Regions from separate parts of the Streptosporangium sp. LJ11 genome, predicted to be linked through region 2. Evidence: predicted binding sites of a transcription regulator. Region 2 holds the regulator's gene; the other holds the start of a gene.
The links. Region 2 encodes LexA, which represses DNA repair genes until DNA is damaged. Its sites were predicted from a motif close to TCGAACANNTGTTCGA; they were not measured.

Region 1: a site for LexA is predicted at 2,242-2,257, ahead of recA (recombinase RecA). Genes of this name have one in related genera too.

The regions. Positions count from the first base shown of each region.
Region 1 covers NZ_JBPXMB010000005.1:228,273-232,643, reverse strand. Annotated here, with positions in the region: gene recX (recombination regulator RecX) at 58-978, opposite strand; gene recA (recombinase RecA) at 993-2,135, opposite strand; gene ACTOQ3_RS10030 (hypothetical protein) at 2,471-2,749, shown strand; gene ACTOQ3_RS10025 (DUF3046 domain-containing protein) at 2,832-3,026, opposite strand; gene ACTOQ3_RS10020 (VOC family protein) at 3,250-3,738, opposite strand; gene ACTOQ3_RS10015 (ATP-dependent helicase) at 4,044-4,371, shown strand, end outside.
Region 2 covers NZ_JBPXMB010000014.1:165,357-169,727, forward strand. Annotated here, with positions in the region: gene ACTOQ3_RS21750 (vitamin B12-dependent ribonucleotide reductase) at 1-236, opposite strand, end outside; gene nrdR (transcriptional regulator NrdR) at 321-782, opposite strand; gene ACTOQ3_RS21760 (LysM peptidoglycan-binding domain-containing protein) at 1,220-1,486, opposite strand; gene lexA (transcriptional repressor LexA) at 2,307-3,017, shown strand; gene leuS (leucine--tRNA ligase) at 3,220-4,371, opposite strand, start outside.

The DNA.
Region 1 (4,371 bases), on a different contig from region 2:
ATTAAGCGTCAGAGAGGTAACGAGCAAGCAAAGACCCGCTGTCAAAGCTGCTTTGGACTAGTCGAGTGGATAGCCCTGATCCTCCGCGAATGGCGATGTTTCCGCCCCTTCGTCCTCCAGCACTTCACGGATCACGCGAAATGCCAGGCCGGGGCCGTATCCCTTGCGGGCGAGCATGCCGGCAAGCCTGCGGGTCCTGACCGCGGGCTCCAGACCCCGGGTCGAGGAGAGTTTGCGACGCACGAGGCGACGAGCGGTCTCCGCCTCCTCCTCGGGATCGAGCCGATCCACCGCTTCCTTCACGGTCTCCTCGTCCACCCCTCGGTGGCGGAGCTCCGAGGCGAGGGCCTTTCTGGCGAGACCCCGCCCGGCGTGACGCGAGCTCACCCATGCCGCGGCGAACGCCTCGTCGTCGATGAGCCCGACCTCGGAGAAGCGCTCCAGCACGGCGTCCGCCGCCTCCTGGGGCACCTCGCGCTTGCGCAGCGCCTCCGCGAGCTGGGCCCGGGTGCGCGGCGCCATGGTCAGCAGCCGCAGGCAGATGCCCCGCGCAACCGCCTGCGGATCGGATCCGGCCCCCCGGCTCGCCCGAGACCCCTCGGCCGGCCCGTCGGACCCGTCACCTCCACCGGACCCGTCACGTCCACTGAACCTGCCGCGTGCGCCGGACCTGCCGGATCCGTAAATTCCGTCAGGTCCATCGGACCCGTCGGATCGGTCGGATCGGTCGGAAAGAAAGCCCGGGGTGGCGCTCCCGGACCGCCGCCCACGCCGTGAGGCACGTTTCTTCCGGCCTCGCGGCCCGTCACTCGCCGGGTCCGTGGCTTCCTCGCGAAAGCCTCCCTCCGAGGCGGACGAACCGTGGTCGTGGTCGCGGCCGCGCCGGCCCGGTGAACCCTCCCGAGGTTCGTCGGGCCAGGCTCCCCAGTCTCTCGGCCCGGCCTCGCCGGCCGGACCGGAGTCAGGTCCCGTGGTCATCGATCAGCCCGGATTCAGGCGTCACCCGGCTTGGGGGCGGCGGCGGCCTTGGAACCGCGACCGGACGCGGCGGGAGCCGAAGCGGCAGCGGACGCGCGACCGGACGCGGCGGCAGGGGCCGAAGCCGCGGGGACGGGCGACGGGGCGGCCGGGCTGTCGACGCGCGGGCCGACGCCGAGCTTCTCCTTGATCTTCTTCTCGATCTCGTTCGCCATGTCCGGGTGGCTCTTGAGGAAGTTTCGCGCGTTCTCCTTGCCCTGACCGAGCTGGTCACCCTCGTAGGTGTACCAGGCGCCGGACTTGCGGACGAAGCCGTGCTCGACACCCATGTCGATCAGGCCGCCCTCGCGGGAGATGCCGACGCCGTAGAGGATGTCGAAGTCGGCCACGCGGAAGGGCGGGGCCATCTTGTTCTTGACGACCTTCACCCGGGTGCGGTTGCCGACCGCCTCGGTGCCGTCCTTCAGCGTCTCGATGCGGCGGATGTCGAGGCGGACCGAGGCGTAGAACTTCAGCGCCTTTCCACCGGTCGTGGTCTCGGGCGAGCCGAACATGACGCCGATCTTCTCACGGAGCTGGTTGATGAAGATCGCGGTGGTGCCGGTGTTGTTGAGCGCGCCGGCGACCTTGCGCAGCGCCTGGGACATCAGACGGGCCTGCAGGCCGACGTGGCTGTCGCCCATCTCGCCCTCGATCTCGGCCTTGGGCACCAGGGCCGCGACCGAGTCGATGACCAGCAGGTCGACGGCGCCGGACCGGATCAGCATGTCGGCGATCTCCAGCGCCTGCTCACCGGTGTCGGGCTGGGAGACGAGCAGCGCGTCGGTGTCGACGCCCAGCTTCTGGGCGTACTCCGGGTCGAGCGCGTGCTCGGCGTCGATGAACGCGGCGATGCCGCCACCACGCTGGGCGTTGGCCACCGCGTGCAGGGCGACCGTGGTCTTGCCCGAGGACTCGGGACCGTAGACCTCGACGATGCGGCCGCGCGGGAAGCCGCCGATGCCGAGGGCCACGTCGAGCGCGATGGAGCCGGTGGGAACCACCTCGATGGGCGCCCGGGTCTCGTCGCCCAGGCGCATGATCGAGCCCTTGCCGAACTGCCGCTCGATCTGAGCGAGTGCGGTCTCAAGCGCCTTCTCGCGGTCGTTAGCTGCCATGGGTGCCCCCTGAAGGGTCGCGGGTTGGATCGGTTGCCAGAAAGCTACGGGGTGCCGCCGACAATTTCGGGAGGGCACGCCAAGAGTGGTGGCTTGTTCAATATAGCCGAACGACTGTTCGATCGCCGCCCGTTGGCACCATACGTTGCGGGAGTCACGAACCGCCGCGGAGTCCCCCCGCGCACGACCAGGCACGGCCGGGCAGGCCGGCGGGCCACAGCTCCGGGAGGTGCGGACCCCATCCGGGAGGCGACATTTCCAAGAATTGCCCAGGACCTGTTGTAACCGGGTTGACCTGGAGTGATCCTGAGGGGAAACGACCCGAGGTGTCCGACGTGCCCAACACGTTCACGCAGCAACGTCTAGCCCATCTCGATTCCCTCGCCGCCGAGCTGCGACAACGAGGGCTGGCGAGCCGCACCCTCGGAGGCGCCGCCCCGGTGCTGTGGGTGTGGCATCCGGACAGCCGTCGGCAGACCATCGTCTTCGCCACCCCGGTCAGGGACGGCTGGCTGTTTCTGTGGGCACCGGACGGTGAGGAGAGCACCGACGATCCCGCGCGGGCGGCCGATTCGGTGGAGAAGCTCCTCGCCCCGCTCACGGAACCGTCCTGAGCGGGCCCTTAACGCTCTCCGGCTTCCGCTTACCGGGCCGCGTGTCTCCGGCCCGCTCACCGGGCCGCGTGCTTACCGGCTCTCAGCGAAGCCTGGGAGCGACGTCGGTCACCCCGCACACGGCGTGCCAGACCTCCTTGGCGCCGACCCCCTCGGCCAGCGCCTGGATCACGGTCCGGCCGCCGAGATCGGCGATGACGTAGTCGCGGGCCCACGACTCGGCGTACTGGTCGCCGAAGTGTGACTTCATCCGCTTCCAGAAATCCGATAGGCGCATGCCTCAAGTATGGATGCCCTCCGGCGTGCCGCGGCCCACCCCGGCGCGCCGCCGGGCCGCAAGGCGCCCGCGTCCCGCTCTCCCGGCCTTCGCCGGACGGGGACGAGCCGGAGACGGAGCGGACGAGACGGGGAAGGGCAGACGAGACGGGGACAGGCGGGAGGAGCGTCGCAGGCGAGGACGAGGGGGAAGGCGTGGGCGGCCGGAGGCGGGAGAGGGGTCGTCAGAGCACGCGGGAGCCGTACATCTCGCCGAGGGGGTCGGCGAGCAGTTCCAGGCGGGCCCCGTCGGGATCGGCGAAGTAGATCGACGCACCGCTCTCGACCTGGTGCGGAACGCCCGCCGCCTCCAGCTTGCCCCGCAGGCGCTCCCACGTGGAGGGATCGACGGAGATGGCGACGTGGTGGAGCCCGCCGAGGACCTCCTTGTAGGGGCCGAGCTCCAGACCGGGGAAGTCGAAGAAGGCGAGCAGGTTGCCGTTGCCGATGTCGAAGAAGAAGTGGTTGGACCCCCGGTAGTCGCGGTTCTCGAAGATCTCCGTCAGCGGGAACTCCAGAAGGTCCTGGTAGAACGCGATCGTCGTCTCGACGTCGGAGGAGATCAGCGCGAAGTGGTGCAGCCCCCTCGCGCTGCTCGGCGGGCGGTGCGCCCTGAGGTGCTCCGCCTTGATCCGCTCGCGCGTCGCCTCGATGGCCTGATGGTCGATGCTCACCGTTAGCTCACCACTCAATACGTCGTGTGTTCGTCAAAGCCATGTCCTCAACGGCAGGGAGCCAACCTATCCCGGACGTCACGTCATGGTGGCGAATGGTCACCGTCCCGGCGAACGCCGCGGATCCGCTCTCCCTAGGAGCTGCCGCAGCACCGACGAACCGTGCGTCCGCAGGTGATGCGCGGGCCACCTGCTCCCGTCCGCCGCCCGGTCGCCGGACGGGCGGTCACGGGTTCTGTCGGTGGGGCCGTGCAGTATGGGCGGTGAGCCGGTCGGTCGTCCGGACCGGGAGCTAGGGGGCGGCGATGAGCGAGACGGCGAGCGCGGGCGGGGCGCTCGATCACTTCACCCGGATGACCAGAGACTGGTTCACCGGGGCGTTCGCCGCGCCGACCGCCGCGCAGGAGGGGGCGTGGGCGGCGATCGCGCGGGGCGACAACACGCTGGTGGTCGCACCCACCGGATCCGGCAAGACGCTGGCCGCCTTCCTGTGGTCGCTCGACCGGCTCGCCTCCTCCGCTCCCGGCTCCCCCCTGGACGCCGGATCCTCCGATACGGACCTGACGGCCGGTACGGGTGGCACCGGTGATACGGCCGGTACGAGCGCCCGGGGCGGGCGAGGGCGTTCGCGGG
Region 2 (4,371 bases):
AAGTACTTGGTGGTCACGATGTTGGCGGCGTTGACCGACCACGACTGGGGGAACTCGACGCCGCGCTGCTCGAAGTTGATCGAGCCGTCGCGCCAGTTGGTCATGACGACGTCGCGGCGCTCCCAGGTCAGCTCGTCATAGGGATGCACGCCTGGCGTGGTGAAGATGCGCTTCATCTTCAGGCCCTTGCGCGGCCTCTTGCCCCCACGTGTCACCGCGCCGACAGTCTCCGTCATGACTTCCCCCTCCTGGGGCTCCGCAGAACCCTCGAATCGGACCACATCAACGCGCCGCCTCACCCCCGGCGCCCGGGGTCTGCATCAGTCCTGCTCGGTGGAGCGCTCCGCCCGGAGCCGCTCGATCTCCGCCTCGAAGTCGGCCAGGGTCTCGAACCCCCGGTAGACGGAGGCGAACCGCAGGTACGCCACCTCGTCCAGCTCGCGGAGCGGGCCCAGGATGGCCAGCCCGACCTCGTGGGCCGCGATCTCGGCGCACCCGGTGGCCCGGATGCTCTCCTCGACCCGCTGGCCCAGCTGCGCCAGGGAGTCCTCGCTGACGGACCGCCCCTGGCAGGCCCGCCGGACCCCGGCGATCACCTTGTCCCTGAAGAACGGCTCCGTCACACCGCTGCGCTTGCTCACCATGAGCAGGACGGTCTCCTGCGTGGTGAACCTGCGCCCGCATTCGGAGCACGTGCGCCTGCGGCGGATGGCCCCACCGTCCTCGGTGGCCCGGCTGTCGATGACTCGCGTGTCGAGATGGCGACAGAACGGACAATGCACGCGTGTCGCCTCCTTGACTACCGAAGCGGCCGACCCACTTCACCTACCCACCACGCGCACGCCCAGACGCTCGCGCACACACCTTCGAATAGTCGAGGTGCGGTAATGGAAACACAATCTGTGGTGAAGGGTTGCGATGCAGCCACTAGATGTTGTGGTCCAACCGTAGAAGTGCGCGACCATGAACGCAAGTTGAAACGACCTTGCCGGACGAAGTCGCTGATCAGCCGTCACATCCCGGCGTGTCGCCACCCGGGCGAGACCCCTCTCGTCCCGGGCACCTCTTCCCTCACAAACGCCCCGGGCGATCTGTCAGGCGAGACACCCCGCACTCCCCCTCCCCGCCCGCCGACCGCCCTCTCGGACCCCTCCCCCACGTACGCCGCCGCCCCTCCCCCACCTCGGGGGTCCACCTCGGGGACAGGCCCTCCCGGGCCTCAGCGGACGAGGCCCTCGGGGAGATAGAGCCGGGTCCCCGGCCGGACCGTCGAGCCGGACAGCCCGTTCAGGTCCATGACACGACGGACCATCGGGCCGGCGTCGGCCTCCTCCGTCAACGCGTCCGCGATCTCCCACAGCGTGTCGCCCGCGTGCACCGTGATCCGGGGAAGGCCCTCAAGGTCCGGTCGCCCGCCCGCCGAGGCCATGTCGATGCGCCCGCCGATCCAGAGCACCCCCAGGGTGAGGAGCGCGAGCACCGTCACCGCCACAATCCTTCCACGCCTGGTGAGCCGGAGTGGCCGCCGGACGGACGACGGACGGGCGACGCCGGAACGGCGGGCCCGCACCACGGGCGCCACCGCCGATCCCGGCGCCCTCCTCGGCCCGGATCCGCTCCCGAGCCCCCGCTCCGGCTCACGGCCAGGCCTCCGGCCCGGCTCGCGACCGGGTCGCCGTCTCCGCTCGCGCCCGGACGACCGCCCGGACTCCCGGCCGGACCCCTGCCCGGATTCACGCCCGGACAGCCGCTCGGCCCCCGGCCGGGACCCCTGCCCGGACCTCCGCCCCGGCTCACGGGCGGCCGCCTGTCCGGATTCGCGCCCAGACGCCCGCTCGGACACCCGCTCGAGGCCCTGCCCGGACCTCCGCCCCGGCCCACGGCCGGGGCGCGGCCCCGGCAGCGGTCCCGACACCGGCGCCGACCCCCGCCCGGACCCCGGCCCGGGCCCCGCCTCGGACCTTCGCGCGACCTCCGGCTCCGGCTCCGGTCGCGGGGGCGGCACGAGCCGCAGGCGCGGCGCCTCCGGTGAGCGCCGCGCCGCCCGGGATGCCGGCACGGTCCTGGATCGCGGTGTCGTCGTGGTCGGTTTCATGGTGACCCCCATCCCCTCGACCTGGCCGAACACATGTCGAAGAAAGATCGGCGAATCGAACACGATGTCGATCGAACTCCCGTACGATGTTGTACACCACGGCGTCGCCGATTTCGAGGACATTCGAACAATTGTTTGAATATGATCTTCGGCCGAGGTATGGTCGCTGTGTGCGACGTGTTAAATACAGACCGGGAGGCGAGGAGTTCGTATGAGCCAGCACAACGAGAACGGTTCGGCCGCCAGCGACCTGGCGGTGCGAAGGCGTGACTCCCTTGGCCTCACCCCCAGGCAGCGGAAGATCCTTGAGGTGATCCGCGATTCCGTGCAGCAGCGCGGTTACCCGCCGTCCATGCGGGAGATCGGTGAGGCGGTGCAGCTCACCAGCACCTCCAGCGTGTCGCACCAGCTGACGGCTTTGCAACGCAAGGGCTACCTGCGGCGTGATCCGCACCGCCCCCGCGCCCTGGAGGTCCGCCTTCCCGGCGAGCCCGTGCTGTGGGTGGATCCCGACTCCGGCGAGGACGAGGCCCCGGTCAGCCGCCCGACCGCCGCCTACGTCCCCCTGGTGGGCCGGATCGCCGCCGGTGGTCCCATCCTCGCCGAGGAGAGCATCGAGGACGTCTTCGCCCTGCCCAAGCAGCTTGTCGGCGAGGGCACCCTCTTCCTCCTCCAGGTGACCGGTGACTCGATGATCGAGGCCGCCATCGCCAACGGCGACTGGGTGGTCGTACGCCAGCAGCCGGTCGCCGACAACGGCGACGTGGTCGCGGCGATGATCGACGGTGAGGCCACGGTCAAGACCTTCAAGCGCAGAGACGGCCATGTCTGGCTGGTCCCGCACAACCCCAACTACGACCCGATCCCGGGTGACGAGGCCACCGTGCTCGGCAAGGTCGTCGCGGTCCTCCGCAAGCTCTGACGCGAGCGTTCCGGGGCGAGCTCCGGACCGTTCTTCTCCGCGCCTGCTGAGCGAGTTTCGAAACACGTCGTCCCGAGGCGAGTTCCATACCACGCGCCTCCGGCCTCCACGCGACACGCCGGAGGACGCGCGACACGCCGGATGGGCGGTGTCCCGACACGGGATACCGCCCATCCGGCGTTCTCAGGGCTTCCCCGGCCGCCTAGGGGACGATGTTGACCAGCTTGGGCGCGCGGACGATCACCTTTCGCGGCTCCCCGGACAGGAAGGACCGAACCTTCTCCGACGCCAGGGCCAGCGCCTCCAGGTCCGCCTCGGAGATCTCCGGGGAGACCTCCAGCCGGTCGCGCACCTTGCCCGCGACCTGGACGACGCAGGTGACCGACTCCTGGACCAGCAGTGCCGGATCGGCGACCGGCCAGCCCGCGGTGGCGACCGAGGCGGAGTGCCCCAGCCGCTCCCAGCCCTCCTCCGCCGCGTACGGCGCGACCAGGGACAGCATGACCGCCAGGGTCTCGGCGGCCTCCCTGACCGCCGGGTCGGCGGCGCCGGGCCCGGAGTCGATGGCCTTGCGGGCCGCGCTCGTCAGCTCCATCATGCGGGCCACCGCGACGTTGAAGCGGTGGGAGTCGACCAGCTTGGTGACCTCGTCGATGGTGTGGTGGACGACCTTGCGCAGGTTCAGGTCTCCGGCGGTGACGTCCACCCCGGGCGCCGAGGCCGCGCCGGCCTCGGCCATCACCCGGAACGCGCGGGCCAGGAACTTCTGCGACGCCGCCGGGGAGACGTCGGCCCAGTCGATGTCCTCCTCGGGCGGCCCAGCGAAGACGACGGTCAGCCTGACCGCGTCGACACCGTAGGCGTCGATCTGCTGGCCCAGGTCGACGCCGTTGCCCAGCGACTTGGACATCGCCTTGCCCTGGTTGATGACCTGCCCCTGGTTCAGCAGGCGGGTGAAGGGCTCGACGAAGTCGATCATCCCCATGTCGTGCAGGACCTTGGTGAAGAACCTGGCGTACAGCAGGTGCAGCACGGCGTGCTCGACGCCGCCGATGTACTGGTCGATCGGACCCCACCTGCGGACGCGCTCGACGTCGAACGGGCCGTCCTCGTACGCCGGGTCGACGTAGCGCAGGAAGTACCACGAGGAGTCGACGAAGGTGTCCATCGTGTCGGTGTCGCGCTTGGCCGGGCCGCCGCACTTGGGACAGGAGACGTTCACCCAGTCCTCGGCCGAGGCCAGCGGGGAGACGCCCTTGGGTGCCAGGGCCTCGCCGCGCATGTCGGGCAGGGTGACGGGCAGCTGGTCGTCGGGGACGGGGACCTCGCCGCAGTCGGCGCAGTGGATGATCGG